DNA from 3 places in the Sphingobacterium spiritivorum genome. Region 2 is predicted to be linked to each of the others. Evidence: riboswitches for the same ligand, from Rfam matches in the RefSeq annotation. Region 2 holds a riboswitch; each other region holds the start of a gene.

Region 1 (5,123 bases), 1.0 Mb from region 2:
TTTTAGCGGCTTCAACCATAGATTCCAAAGCTGCTTTAGTTTCCGGCCATGCACGGGTTTTCAATCCACAGTCAGGGTTTACCCAAAGTTGTTCTGCAGGAACTACAGCCTTAGCTTTGCGTAATAAGTTGACCATCTCATCTGTACTTGGTACACGAGGAGAGTGGATGTCGTATACACCCGGTCCGATATCGTTAGGGTATTTGAAATCACCTGCGAAAGCATCCAGTAATTCCATTTGAGAACGTGATGTTTCGATGGTGATTACGTCAGCATCCATAGCTGCAATATCCTCAATAATGTCATTGAATTCAGAGTAGCACATGTGGGTGTGAATCTGTGTATCATCGTCTACATTAGATGAAGAAACGCGGAATGCACGTACAGCCCAGTTCAGGTAATCCTGTTGATCAGCTTTACGCAATGGTAATCCTTCGCGGATAGCCGGTTCGTCGATCTGAATAATTTTGATTCCAGATTTTTCCAATGCCTGTACTTCATCCAGGATCGCTAATGCAATTTGGTATGTCGTAGTCGAGCGTGGTTGATCATTACGGACAAATGACCATTGTAAGATCGTAACAGGACCAGTCAACATTCCTTTTACAGGACGGTTGGTCAGAGATTGTGCATATGCAGACCAGCGTACAGTCATATCTGCAGGACGGTATACGTCACCGTAGATAACCGGAGGTTTCACACAACGTGAACCGTAAGACTGAACCCATCCGTTTTTAGTGAATGCATATCCGGCCAATTGCTCACCGAAGTATTCAACCATGTCATTACGCTCGAATTCTCCGTGTACCAGTACATCGATATCTAATTGCTCCTGAAGACGGATAGTACGTTCTGTCTCTTCAGCGATTTCTTTGTCATATTGTTCTTGCGTGATACTTCCTTTTTTCAGGTCTGCTCTCCATTTACGGACATCTTTCGTTTGCGGGAACGAACCGATGGTAGTTGTTGCAAATGAAGGTAAGTTAAATTTAGCCTGTTGTGCAGCTTTACGGTTTGCAAATGGTGAAGTACGGGTTGCATCATCATCTGTAATGTTTGCAGTACGTTCTTTTACTTCCGGTTTATGGATAAGGGGAGAAGTACGGCGGCTTTCAGCAGCAGCTTTATTTGCTTCAAAGCGTTCAGCTGTTTTCGCATCCACTTCACCTTCAGCAAGAATAGCAAGGTCTTTTACTTCTGCTAATTTTTGTTTAGCAAATGCTAACCAGTTTTTAACTTCTTTTGGTAAAGACTCTTCGTTGTCTTCATTATCCAAATCAAACGGCACATGTAGCAATGAGCTGGAAGGAGCAACCCATACACGGTCTTTACCTAATGCATCAACAGCTTTTTTGATCTGACCTAATGATTTTTCATAATCATTTTTCCAGATATTACGGCCTTCCACAACACCTAATGAAAGTGTTAAAGAAGCGGGAACTTTTGCTAAAACAGTATCCAGTTGATTTTCTCCGCGTACCAGATCTAAGTGTAGAGCATGTACAGGAAGATTTAAAGCAGTTTCCTCATTATCACGAAGCGCTTCAAAATAAGTCGCTACAATAAGTTTGATACCTTTAGCTGCTGCGGATAGTTTTTCAAATACCGTCTGATATAAAGCGCGTGTTTTGCTATTGATATCTAAAGCAAGGAAAGGCTCATCAATCTGTACATATTGTGCACCTGCTTCTGCAAGTTTGCCAAGAATCTGTTCGTATACAGGGATCAGGTTTTCGATAAGGTCGATACGGTCAAATCCTGCTTCTTTCTCTTTTCCTAATAACAGGTAAGTGATAGGGCCGATCAGTACCGGTTTGGTCTCGATACCTGATGCTTTTGCTTCATTGTATTCGTTTAAGAATTTTTCAGAAGTCAATTTGAATTCCTGATTCTTTGTAAATTCCGGAACGATATAGTGGTAGTTGGTATCAAACCATTTGGTCATCTCCATTGCCGTTACATCGACACCTTCCTGCTGGAAGCCACGTGCCATTGCAAAATAAAGATCCAGATTGTAGTTACGATCGATTTTATTCAATAAAGAATTGTAACGCGCAGGAATAGCACCTACTGTCAAAGATAGGTCTAACACTTGGTCATAGAAAGAGAAATCATTGGAAGGAATAAGGTCTATACCCGCATCTTTTTGAGTTTTCCAGTTTCCTTCACGGATTTGTTTTGCTGCATCTAATAATTCCTCAGCACTAATCTTTTTTGCCCAATAGGCTTCATTGGCTTTTTTCAATTCGCGGAATGCGCCCACACGAGGGTAGCCTAAATTGTTAGTTAATAACATAAAAATGATTGTTGTTTAATTTTTCTTAACTCCATAAAACTACTTTGCTAAAGAGGAAGGACACCAGATGCAGTGACTTCGGCTTATCTTTCCCTCCTGTGTCCAAGCGGGGTAGAATTTAGCACCTTGTCAAGTGACAGGTTGCTAAGGCTTCTTCGGGTCTAGTCCCTCGGCCTTTCTCTATAAGCGATGCTAATATCGGGATTAGGTTTCTAAATCCCAAAAATATTTTAATAAATCGTCAGAATAGTCTGCTGTTGATCAGAATTGGACGCTTGCAGACAGTCCGGTTTGTTTTCCATTATAAAAAGGTGTGACGACTGTAACAGAAGAAGAGGGATTATGCTGCAGGTGCTTGTCCACAAGAGGGAGTAACCAGTATCCTATCTTGGTACTGAGCATGCCGATACCTGCTCCCATGACTACGTCCGAAAACCAATGTTTATTATTGTACATTCTGAAAAATCCGGTTCCGGCTGCTACTGTATACCCTGCAATTCCATACCAGATAGACTGGTCTTTATACTCCTGCCATAATAATTCTGCTCCGGCAAATGCTGTAGCAGCATGTCCGGAAGGAAAAGAATTATTCGCAGAGTTGTCCGGACGCCAGACATTGCCTGTACTTTTGATGGTATATACAGTTGTGGCCATAATGGCATAAGATACACCTGAAACAAACAGCCGCTCTTTGAGGTTATGCCGGGCTTTTATGCCTGCCAGATCCAACACATAAATACTAAGTAACGGTGTGTACTGGCTAAAATCATCTATGGTAAATTTTTCGTCTATATTTTTTCGCAATACATTGTTGATATCATTGTCCTGATGAATAAGGAAATGGCTTTCCCTTGAAATAATACCATAGGTCAGTAATCCTGCAGGCATCGCAATTTCCTTGTAAGGGATTTGTCTCCAAAAGCTTTTTTTGAGAGTCGTATTTTGCAGGGTATCGCTGTATTGTTTGGTTGTGTCTTGTTGTGCTGGCAGCGATTGGCCAGAACATATTAGCAGGATAAGAAAAGTAATGACAGTGCGCATTAATGTCATAGGAATTCGTTTGTAAGTGTGATAACAACCACCGGGGTGGCTGGATAATCTTATGGATAAAAACTCAGAATACCTTCATATACCAGATTATGATCCTGTTAATGAAGATGATGTTAGTGTGTGTTGCGATTTAAGGATAATTATTGCCTCCTGAAATCATAAAATTAAGAGACAATAATTATCTGTATGTTTTTATATTTTGTTAGCTGACGAGCAGCTTGTAACCTTTACCGTGTACATTGACGATTTCTACACTCGGATCCTCCCGCAGGTATTTGCGGAGCTTACTCAGGAATACATCCATGCTTCTTCCTGTGAAGTAATTGTCATCGTGCCAGATTTTTAAAAGAGCCTCTTCGCGGGTAAGGACATCATTTTTCTTCAGGCACAGTAAGCGTAGTAATTCTGCTTCTTTTGTTGACAGTTTCTGCTGTTGACCCTTATAAGAAATCTGCTGACTGGTATAGTCAAAGAAGTAATCTCCGATTTCAAACTTATCCGCAGTTTCTTCTTCTTTATCTCTGGAGCTTCTTTTCAGAAGAGCATTTATGCGAAGTAAAAGTTCTTCTACCCGAAATGGCTTTGTAATATAATCATCTCCGCCTAATTCAAATGCCTGAGTTTTATCCTCCATCATTCCTTTGGCAGTAGCATATATCACAGGCACTGTAGTGTTTGTTTTGCGGATATCTTTTCCAAGCGAAAATCCATCTTTTTTGGGCATCATGACATCCAGGATACATAGATCATACTGGTCTTTATGGAAGGCGACAAGCGCTTCTTCTCCATCCTGACAAAGTGTGACATCGAATTTACCTTTCAGTTCCAGATAGTCTTTCAGAAGCTCACCCAGATTAGGATCATCTTCCGCTAATAATATTTTTTGCATAATTTGCATATTTTTCTGATTGATAATAACTGTTGCCGGAGCAGCAGCATTTCTAATTATAATTTGTGCCCTTTCAGTGGCAATGTAATATCAAAATTTGTGCCCTTATCCTTTTCACTTTTCACCTGTATCTTACCGTCCAGACGTTTGATAATATCATTTACATAACTCAGTCCGAGACCAAACCCTTTTACATTGTGAATATTACCTGTAGGAATCCGGTAAAACTGATCAAAGATCTTCTGCTGCTGGTCGCGCGTCATACCGATTCCCTTGTCACTGACGGATATCACTATCGTATTTTTATGGTTGTGGGTTCTGACGGTAATATGCGGACTGTCTTTACTGTATTTGATGGCATTGTCGACCAGATTAAACAGTACATTGGAGAGGTGTAATTCGTCACCGATCACGACATCATCCTTTGCCTCCAGAAAAGTTTCCAGTGTGCCTTTGGATTTTTGAATCTGCAGCTGCATGCTGTCCAGTACCGCATTGGTCAGGTCATTGATCCGGACATCCATGCGGTCTATTTTCAGATTCTCTTTTTCCAGTCTGGCGATATTGAGTACCCTTTCAATATGATCTCCCAATCGGACATTCTCATCGTAAATAATATTGGCCAGGCGATTTACTCTTCTTTCGTCTGCAATTATTTCCGGATCCCGGAGAGACTCACTCGCAATCATGATGGTCGCTACAGGAGTTTTGAACTCATGGGTCATATTGTTGATAAAGTCGGTCTTCATCTCTGAGATTTTCTTTTGACGGAAGATCGTGGTCAGTGTATAGGCAAAGCAACCGATCAGTAACACAAGTAAGGCTCCCATCGGAAAGAAGAGGTATCCCATATTGTCCATGATAATATTACGCTTGTCCGTAAAGGTA
Region 2 (5,123 bases):
ATCGGGATCGTACGGTAGAGGAAAACATCACACTCTTTGAAGAGATGAGAGCCGGAAAATATAAAGAAGGTGAAAAAGTATTACGTGCGAAGATTGATCTTGCCAGCCCGAATATGCATATGCGTGATCCGCTTCTGTATCGTATCAAATTTGCAGATCATCACCGTACAGGCAATACATGGCCGATCTATCCCATGTATGACTTTGCACACGGACAAAGTGATGCGATCGAAAAGATTACACACTCACTATGTACACTGGAGTTTATTCCTCACCGTCCTTTGTATGACTGGTGTATAGACAAATTGGAGATTTATCCTTCAAAACAGTATGAATTTGCACGACTGAACCTGAATTACACGGTTATGAGTAAGCGTAAATTACTTCAACTGGTAAATGAAAAGCATGTTGAAGGATGGGACGATCCGCGTATGCCGACGATCAGCGGTCTGCGTCGTCGCGGCTATACACCTGCTAGTATTGTAGATTTCTGTGAGCGAATCGGTATTGCTAAACGCGAGAATATTATCGATGTAAGTCTGTTGGAATTCTGTATCCGTGAAGATCTGAATAAGACAGCATGGCGCCGAATGGCAGTTTTAGATCCTGTCAAAATGATTATCACCAACTATCCTGATGGACAGGTAGAAGAACTGGAAGGAGAAAATAATCCGGAAGCAGAAGGCGGGGAGGGTTCACGTAAAATTCCGTTCAGCAAAGAGCTGTGGATAGAACGTGAGGATTTTATGGAAAATGCTCCAAAGAAATTCTTCCGTTTAGGACCGGGATTATCTGTACGCCTTAAACATGCTTATATCGTGGAATGCCATGATTTTGTGAAGGATGAAAATGGTCATATAACAGAAATTCACTGTAACTATATTCCAAACTCAAAATCCGGAGAAGATACAAGTGGCCTTAAAGTAAAAGGAACGATTCATTGGGTATCTGTACCACATGCAAAAGAAGCTGAGGTAAGACTATACGACCGTCTGTTTAATGTAGAAAATCCTGCTGCAGAAGAGGACTTCAAATCTACCATCAATACAGACAGCCTTAAAATTATTCCTAAAGCTTACTTAGAGCCTGATATGGCAAATGCAGAATTAGGCAAAGGCTATCAGTTTATCCGATTGGGATATTATACATTAGATACCCGTTCCACTAAGGATCAGCTGGTATTTAACCGTACCGTTACCCTCAAAGACTCCTGGGCAAAAGAAGTCAAAAAAGGATAACCATATCTTCACATTTTTTAAAAAAAAGTCCTGTTCTGCGAAAGAAGAACAGGACTTTTTCATGCTACCTATCTGCATTATTCTCTTCCCTTTTCCAAAATACAAAATTGTCTCTGCACTTATTTTAATTCCTGATTCCGATCATATTTTTAAGCTCCTGTGCTACTTAGATTTGAAGTAGTTAAACAAATATTATATGCTATGAAAAAGTTATTATTCTCAATTATTGCAATGTTACTAATCGGTAACACAGCTGTTCAGGCTCAGGGATTCAAAGGAAAATGGTTTATCATGGGTGAAGCAGGTTATTCTACTCAATCGGATGGTAATATCCAGCATTATAGTGTACTTCCGGTTGTGGGTACATTCGTTGCACCTACGACTGCAATTGGTCTGGGGGTAGGATATTTAGGGCAGAAAGATAAAACTGTCCCTGATGTTGTCGGCAAAGAAGAGGCATTCATTGTACAACCATTGGCCCGGAAATATTGGGGTATCACGGACAACTTTTTAATTTTTGGTCAGGCAGCAGTTCCTCTGACCTTCGGCAAAAATAGCATTGACGCAAATGGAGTCAAAACAGACATCAAATTCACCGGATACGGTGTACAGTTATCTCCCGGGATAGATTATTTTATGAGCAGTCACTTTTCAATAGAAGCATCCTTCGGACTGGTTGGCTGGTCAGCGGTGAAACCTAAGGATGGAGAAACAGCAAATGACTTTAACATCGGTGTGAATTCAGGATTTCAAAACGGAGTCAAATTCGGACTCAAATATATCTTTTAACCCCCAGCACCCTATTTAACGAGCAAGGCCTGTATATTCATATTATGCAGGCCTTCTCATTTGTTGATTTAAAACGCATTTAAAACAATTGTTCTACAATCTTTTTGGTAGGCCCAGGATTACTCATCGTATAGAAGTGAAGCACCGGAGCTCCGAATTCGATCAGTTCCTTACATTGTTGCACCAGCCATTCCTGTCCTACCTGCCTTACATCGGCATTAGTATGACAATCAGCTATGGCATCACTAAGTTCTTCAGGAATATCCAGATGAAAGACACGCGGTAACGTCACCAGCTGTTTCTTGGAAGTAATAGGTTTCAAACCCGGAATAATAGGGACATTAATATCATGCTCCCGACATTTGATAACAAAATCTTTGTATTTCTGAACGTTAAAAAACATTTGGGTTACAATAAACTCGGCACCCATCTCTATCTTTTTCTTTAGAAATTTGAAATCCGTATTAAAGTTGGGGCTTTCAAAATGTTTCTCCGGATACCCGGCAACACCTATACAGAAATTGGTCTTCTCTGAAGTTTCGATATCCTCATGCAGATATCTGCCCTGATTCATATTAGCCACCTGCTCCAGCAAATCTGTCGCAAAAGAGTGTCCTCCTTCTGTCGGGATAAAATCTGCATCTCCCCGCCGTGCATCTCCGCGGAGCACCAGCACATTATCAATGCCCAGAAAATTGAGATCAATCAATGCATTTTCAGTTTCCTCTTTCGTAAATCCGCCACAAATAAGGTGAGGAACAGCATCTACCTTATATTTATTCATAATAGCAGCACAGATCGCTACTGTTCCCGGACGCTTACGGTAAGATACTCTTTCCAGCAGTCCGTTTGCATGTTCTTTATACAGGTAATCTTCGCGATGGTAGGTGACATCTATAAACGGAGGTTTGAATTCCATCAACTCGTCCATGGTTTTATATATACTCTGTATGCTCTGTCCTTTTGCAGGGGGCAGTAACTCAAAGGAAAACAAGGTTTTACCTTTAGCGTTTTGAATATGGTCAATAATTTTCATTTAGCCAGCCAAACTTCAACATGTTCATTCATGTTGACACTTTTTTAATTTCAATAATAAAATAATGTATGAAGGCTCGTAGAGAAAGACACCAGGTATTCAGTGTTTCCGCTTATCTTTCCCTTTTGTTAGTTGGGGTAGAATGTAGCACCTTGTCTCCAAGACAGGTTGCCAAGGCTTCATTGGGTCTAGTCCCTCTGCCTTTCTCTATAAGCGTAGCTAATATCGATATTCAAAGTGAAAAGTCAAAATTAAAAAAGTAAAACCTGCCACTTATCTCTATTTATTGTTTGTCACTTAGGGCATTCCGGAGATCTTTCAGGTAATAGAAAACCACCAGAAGACCCGATCTTTTATATCGGTTGGCCTCCGTATTCTTAAATGTTTCATACATCATCTCATAAGCTCTGTATGCATCAGACTCATCATAAAAGATATCTTTCCAGCTCTGCGGTACATTATCCCATTCGCGGAGTACAATACCATTTTCGAGATAACGCAACGGAGTGGGGATTCCGTCCATTTTGTATCCGTGATAAACGCCTGAATTAAGTACATGCTGAACATATGCACAGACGTAATCCAGGTTATTCAATAATCTTTTCTTGATTTCAGCATCAGATTCGCTGTCCATCGGAGCTATTCTCCATGTATTGACTTCGTATGTAAATTTACTATCCGTCTCAACGGATTGGGTACTATCTAAAGTAAAATTAAAATACAGACGTTCATTTGCTGATATTGCGCGGCTGCTAATCTCATCAAAAACACCCAAAAGCTGAATACAATCCGGTTGCTGCTCCTTGATCTCCAAAATTAATTCTGATCCATCTCTATCTTTCAGCTTAACTTTATTCTTTACCAATTCATAATTCCCGTGCATAAGTACATCCTCGATGGCCAGTACGAAAGTTTTATCCTTATTGAGCGCAAGAAAAGAACGATGATAAATTTCATGATCACAGGCAACGTTACAACCTACACTTCCCCTATCTGTCTTTTTCATAGCCTTATAGACAGACTCTTTATATCCGCATGTCATTTGATAATTCCCCGGCTGGAGCTGGATTGTTTCGGTACACGATCCGATAAAGAAAGGTAAAAGCAATAAAAGGATATACTTCATAATACAGGATTGCAGTAAATTCAGTTTTGGCTCCCGAATATAAATAGAGAAAGCTACTCTGAAAAGAGCAGCTTTTTCTTATTCGCTATATAGTTCGACCAAGCCTTCGGGCAGATCTACTTCAATAATCTCTTCTTCAGGATCAATCCCCAGTATCAGATCATCATTTAACGGAAACATCAGCTCTTTTCCGTTAAAATCAACCCTTGCGATAAATTGCTGAGGCAATTCCTGAACTTCCACGATCTCTCCCAGTTCACCATGTACTTCGTCAATAACCAGAAAGCCTTTGAGATCAGTCAGCCTGAAATCATCAGGATCACGCTCAGGCATCTTATCATTAGGAAGGTACAGTTTTTTATGTACCAGAGGCTGTGCTTTATCAATATGATCTACATCTTCAAGATTGAGATAGGCTGTACTATTGGATTGTAACTTGATATTTTCTACAAAGTAGGGTACAAGCTTCTTATTGATCTCCACAAAAAGTACATCAATATCCAGATCCTGATAATCTTCAAATTCAAAAAACAGCTGCAGCTCTCCCTTCAGTCCTCTTGTCTTGCTGATGTATCCAATATAAAAACTCTGATCTATGGTCATGATGTAAGGTAAAATATAAAAATAAAGATTCAGACGGACTATCCGATTCCATCTTTTACAAAAAAGCCGTCCCGAAAACCGGGACGGCTTAATTTTTTACTTCGTGATATGTGATTATCCTTCAGTTTCTTCAGTGTTTTCAGCGCCTTCAGTAGCTTCTGGTGCTTCCACTTCTTCAGCAGATTCTTCTACTGCAGGAGTGTTTTTTGCAGCGATAGCAGCTGCTTTGTCAGCTTTTTTCTTAGCTTCAGCGGCTAATGCAGCTTTCTTAGCTTCTTCTTTAGAAGAAGTCAGGCTATCTTTTTTACCATCGATTTTAGCAGTTTTTTCT
Region 3 (5,123 bases), 2.4 Mb from region 2:
AGTTCATGATATCATTCAGTAAGGGTAATACTTCCGGCTGTCCCTCTATATAATAACGCGCGGCTGAAGCTTTATTGCCTACCTTAATCGTAAAGGTCTCGTCAGGAAGCGCATAAAACATATCTTCATCGGTCATGTCATCGCCAATAGCCAATACAAATCCGGGCTCAAAATCCTTATAGATCTCCAGTGCGGCCCGCCCCTTATTGACTTCCGAATTTTTCACCTCGATCACATCATCCCCATCCAACAACTGTACGCCATAGTTAGGGACAATATACCGCAATCTGTCCATGAGTTCCTGCGCACGAAGGCGCCCGAGTCCCTTCTGCACCTTCCGGTAATGCCATGCCAGAGAGTAATTCTTCTCTTCCACAAATGCACCCGGAGTACGATCGGCATATTTAACCATTGTTCTCTTTATAATATCTTTCCATACAGTGGACAGACCTTTCTTAGCCTTCCATTCTCCGTCCGGATAATTAGACCATGCACCATGTTCGCCCACCAGAATCATATCCCTGTCCAAAAACCATTTTTGCAAAGTCTGATGCTTACGACCACTGATTATAACAACCAGATTTCTCGGATCTTCACTGATTTGCTCCAGAATCTCATACAGTTCGCTTGTAGGAGTTGCCTTTTCGGCCTCTTTATTAAACCCCACCAGCGTGCCGTCATAATCTAATAAAATAAGGCGCTTATCTGCATTTCGATAATTCTCACACATCTGTTCCTTGATTCTGACCCCTACTTTCCGGGACAATTCCTTATCCTGCAGATCTTTGATCTCCCTAAGCCTTTCCAGAAACTGCTGTACCCAATGATGAATATTAAACTTCCGTATATTCTCCAGCATAGCTTCCATTCGCTCAGACTGCTCTTCTTCTGTCATTTCTAATGCCTGCATCAGACTTTGGGCTACACCATAGGCATCATTCGGATTGACAATCAGTGCATCCGGAAGCTCACGGGCAGCACCTGCCATCTCACTTAATACCAATACCCCATGTTGCTCCGGATGACTGGCAATATATTCCTTACAGACCAGATTCATACCGTCCCGTATAGGCGTTACCAGACATACATCCGCCGAAACATACAATGCAGATAACTCTTCCATAGGGTAAGAATTATAGAAGTATGCAATAGGTGTCCAGTCCTCTGTACCATATGTAGCATTCACTCTTCCTACAGAACGGTCCACTTCATCCTTTAGCATCTTATACTGCGGAACCTGATCTCTGGAAGGGACTACCAGCATATAGTAGACCACTTCTTTCATATAAGACGGATATTCCTTCAGCAGATTTTCAAAAGCGTGGATCCGTTCCAATATCCCTTTGCTGTAATCCAGTCGGTCTACAGACAGAATAATTTTGCGATGCCGGAAATTATCTCTGATCGTCTCCGCCCGCTCCCGAATGCTACTTTCTTTGGCCAGCTTTTCAAACTTACTGTTATCTATACCCATAGGATAAGCCTCTACAAATACGGTTCTTCCACCGTGTTGTAAACTATTGTCCTTATTTTTAGTCCCCAGAATATGCGAACAGGCATCAATAAAATATTGCGAATCATTAAACGTATGAAATCCGATCAGATCTGCTCCCAGTAAACCATTGAGCAATTCATTTCGCCAGGGGATCAGACGGAACAGCTCGTGTGAAGGAAAAGGAATATGTTGAAAATAGGCAATGGAAATTTCGTTTTTAAAAGCCCTTATCTGGCTTGGAAGCAACATCAGCTGATAATCATGTATCCAGACCTCATCATTATCCTGAATGTAACCTTTGATAATATTTGAAAATTTGATATTGACATTCAGGTAAGTTTGCCAGTTGGCTTCATCATATATTGCGTAACTGGGTCTGTAATGACAAATCGGCCATAAAACTTCATTTGAAAAACCTTCATAAAAGCCTTCCAGTTCCTCCTGATCAAGAAATACAGGAACAAGGTTCAATGTCTGTAATTTTGCTCTGATCTCCTTTTCTTCAGTTTCATTTTCAGGAACGATACCGGGCCAGCCTATCCAGATATTTCCTCCGGTATTGTAAATAGATCCTAAACCTGTAGCCAATCCTCCTTCACTAGGCATGAAATTAAGTCCTTGATCGGTACGTTCTATTTTTATAGGAAGTCTGTTAGAAACTATGATAGTTTTACTCATTTTATTTTATTTTTTTGAAGCCCAAATACGATTTTGAGCAAATACATAGGTGAGAAGTTTAGGCATATGCCCGATATTCAATAAACAACAAATCGTCGTTTTTGTTTAAAATAATTGATTTTTTTATATCAAAAAGGCATTTTTTCACACAGACTATACTCCTTTCAAGCCAATTCTGTCCGGCCTGCTCTTTTGTCAAAAAGCAGATTAACAAACAGGTCCGAAAATATTAATGAATAAAAATTTGGATTATTAAAATAAAGTCTATAATTTTGGTAGAGTATTCAGAATTGTTCGAAACAATACCAACCGAGTGGAGTCACCACGGTGGTAAAATAATACGGGTGTCCGCCAAAATAAACGTCAATCACGACTTATTTTAAGCCCAGGTTCTGAATACAATTTATGGTTAAACGTTTTTAATTTTAAATGGTATGTCAACACCGATTCAACTTTATCAGGATTTTTTGGAAATCTTTCAAAAGTACAGCGTTCAGGAATTAATAGAAGTCAATAATCAGGATTTACAGGAACATGGCCGGCCGGGTTCCAGAGGCGCTTTCCGTACGGCATTATTACATGCATTTTCGCTAAGGGGATTAGACCTCTCCAGAATAGTGTCCAAAGAGGATGGATTTACTTCTATCACTATTTCAGCCCTTCGTCTGGAAGATAATGTACTGATACCTATTAATTAAAGAGTATACCGGATAAATCTGTTAGTCGTACCAACGTATAGCAAAGCAAAAGATCTGTAATGCATCTTAGCGTATGCTACAGTTAGTTTTGATAGTATACTATTTTTCTAAATACTTTTACACAGTCCAATAACAATCTGCCTGAGTCACGATTTACAGCGGTCTCAGGCAGATTTATACTGTTCTCTGAAAAGTAGTGAATATAAATCTGATGTTTTACCAGCCGGGGTTTTGGGTCAGATTGAGATTGACGGTAACATCTCTCTCCGGAATACCCCAAACAAATTTATTATCACCTGCTGTCACACGCTTACTTTCAAAATCAGCTCCTTTCATGATCATGTCCATAGATTGTGGATTTTTCCTTTCAAACCCTTCTCTCCATCTTTTTAAATCGTCTAACCTAAATCCTTCAAATGCTAATTCACGAAAACGTTCATCTTTTATTTCATTTAACAGCATTTGACCTGTCACATTTATTGCTGTCAGCCCTCTTGCTTTACGAAGCTCATTTATGCGCTTTACAGCATCTTCTTCCTGCTCAATCATATAGGATGCTTCTGCAGAGATCAGGTAGTATTCTGCTATTCGGAAAACTTTCTGTGAATTATAGTTAGTATTAAGATCAGTCATCAACGAACGGTTCCCTGGCCACTTGTTTACAATTCTAAACCCTTCATATCTACTTCCCTGAATGAATATAGGCACTACTTTAAAATATGCTGCCTTACGGTAGTCCGTATTGCTAAATTTATCAATGACCCATTGTGAAGGCAGAAAATCAGGTCTGTAATTCCTTCCTCCGGTATTATAACCATAGAATATACTCATTGTATTTGGCCGTTCGTCAGGAGACCTTACAGCAGGCTCAAAGATAATTTCATCTTTAGTATCTTCTGACCACATTTTCAAAACACCTTCAGCTGAATTGTAAAGTGTATACCTTCCGCCTTTTATGAGTTCTTCTGCAGCTGCCTTAGCTCCTTCCCAATCTTGCATATACAGCCTCACTCTGGCCTCTAATGCCCATACGGCATCAATTGTAAATCTGGTCGATCCCTTAGTCCCCTGTACATCCTGAAGATTTGTTTTTGCTATACTGATATCAGATAATATCTGTGTATAGACCTCACTTACAGTTGATCTTTTAGGCTTTAAGTTTACATCGGGCTCTAATATCAGTGCAACTGCCAAGTCTGCTTTTGACGTTGATGGGTCGTAAGCCTTCGAAAATCGCAAGACAAGATTAAGATAATAATAAGCCCGGGCAAGGTGCGCATCTCCGGTATACTGATTAAGACTTTTCTGCTCCGCCTCATTAGCAGGACTGATTTTTTTGAATCCCCTGATTGCAACATTAATATTATTAATAGCTGAATAATAATTACTATATATAGTACTTATATTACCGTCTCCGGAAAGAAAGTCGGTCCATCTGTGTGGTGATCCGTTACGGTTACCGTAGCCAGCTGTTGCATTCAACATATCAGCCTGTACTTCAGTAGTAAAACTATATACACCATAGACGTTACCTCTCAATTCCCGGTAAAAGAGATTATCCCAGTTTCCGGCATCAGTTACTGATTCAAATGCGCGGGATAGATCTATTTGATCTTCAGGTAATCTCTCCACATTACATGAAATCAAACCAAACGTAATAGTCAGATATGTAATAATAGATTTGAACTTTATCATTTGTTTCATTTTCGTATTTATTAAAATTGTAATTCAATTCCCAAAACTGACTGCTTCGTATTGGGGTTTGCTCCAGTTGTGACATTGGTATCAATTTCAGGATCAGGCCCTTGATATTTGGTAAAGAGCAGTAAATTTCTTCCTGTATAATAGACCCTTGTTCCTTTGAAAAATTTCATATTCTGAAATAGTGACTTGGGCAGATTGTACCCAATAGTCAGCCCCTTGAGTCTTATAAAAGAGGCGTTTTCTATGAGTCCGGAATCAAATTGATTCACCTGTCCATATTTTGGAAACCTCGTCTGATCGCCTGGAGCTTTCCAGTAATCGCGGACGTTACGGGATTGATTGAAGCCTGCAAAATTTGAAGAATTCTCAAAGAAATACCGATCGTTGTTGATCAGGTATTTTCCGGATGAAAAAATGAAATCTGCATTCACATAAATACCTTTATAGCCGGATTGAAAACCAAAACCTCCATTAAACGGCGGGTATCTCTTGATACCTGTACTCTGTTGCAAAGCAGAGGAGCTAAACACAGAAGTAACCCGGCCGGG

The links. Region 2 has a riboswitch for S-adenosylmethionine ahead of I6J03_RS10870 (methylenetetrahydrofolate reductase). Riboswitches for the same ligand answer to the same signal wherever they lie in the genome.
Region 1: linked by a shared signal. The riboswitch ahead of metE (5-methyltetrahydropteroyltriglutamate--homocysteine S-methyltransferase) and the one ahead of I6J03_RS10870 (methylenetetrahydrofolate reductase) in region 2 are both predicted to bind S-adenosylmethionine.
Region 3: linked by a shared signal. The riboswitch ahead of I6J03_RS00995 (hypothetical protein) and the one ahead of I6J03_RS10870 (methylenetetrahydrofolate reductase) in region 2 are both predicted to bind S-adenosylmethionine.

Annotation. Positions count from the first base shown of each region.
Region 1 covers NZ_CP068082.1:1,582,860-1,587,982, reverse strand. Annotated here, with positions in the region: gene metE (5-methyltetrahydropteroyltriglutamate--homocysteine S-methyltransferase) at 1-2,296, opposite strand, end outside; SAM riboswitch class I at 2,377-2,485, opposite strand; gene I6J03_RS06620 (phosphatase PAP2 family protein) at 2,558-3,346, opposite strand; gene I6J03_RS06615 (response regulator transcription factor) at 3,549-4,244, opposite strand; gene I6J03_RS06610 (sensor histidine kinase) at 4,292-5,123, opposite strand, start outside.
Region 2 covers NZ_CP068082.1:2,581,502-2,586,624, reverse strand. Annotated here, with positions in the region: gene I6J03_RS10880 (glutamine--tRNA ligase/YqeY domain fusion protein) at 1-1,238, shown strand, start outside; gene I6J03_RS10875 (porin family protein) at 1,440-2,027, shown strand; gene I6J03_RS10870 (methylenetetrahydrofolate reductase) at 2,107-3,063, opposite strand; SAM riboswitch class I at 3,173-3,279, opposite strand; gene I6J03_RS10865 (hypothetical protein) at 3,347-4,069, opposite strand; gene rimM (ribosome maturation factor RimM) at 4,268-4,792, opposite strand; gene I6J03_RS10855 (30S ribosomal protein S16) at 4,907-5,123, opposite strand, start outside.
Region 3 covers NZ_CP068082.1:204,995-210,117, forward strand. Annotated here, with positions in the region: gene I6J03_RS00990 (bifunctional alpha,alpha-trehalose-phosphate synthase (UDP-forming)/trehalose-phosphatase) at 1-2,173, opposite strand, end outside; SAM-I-IV-variant riboswitch at 2,449-2,542, shown strand; gene I6J03_RS00995 (hypothetical protein) at 2,608-2,871, shown strand; gene I6J03_RS01000 (RagB/SusD family nutrient uptake outer membrane protein) at 3,088-4,575, opposite strand; gene I6J03_RS01005 (SusC/RagA family TonB-linked outer membrane protein) at 4,587-5,123, opposite strand, start outside.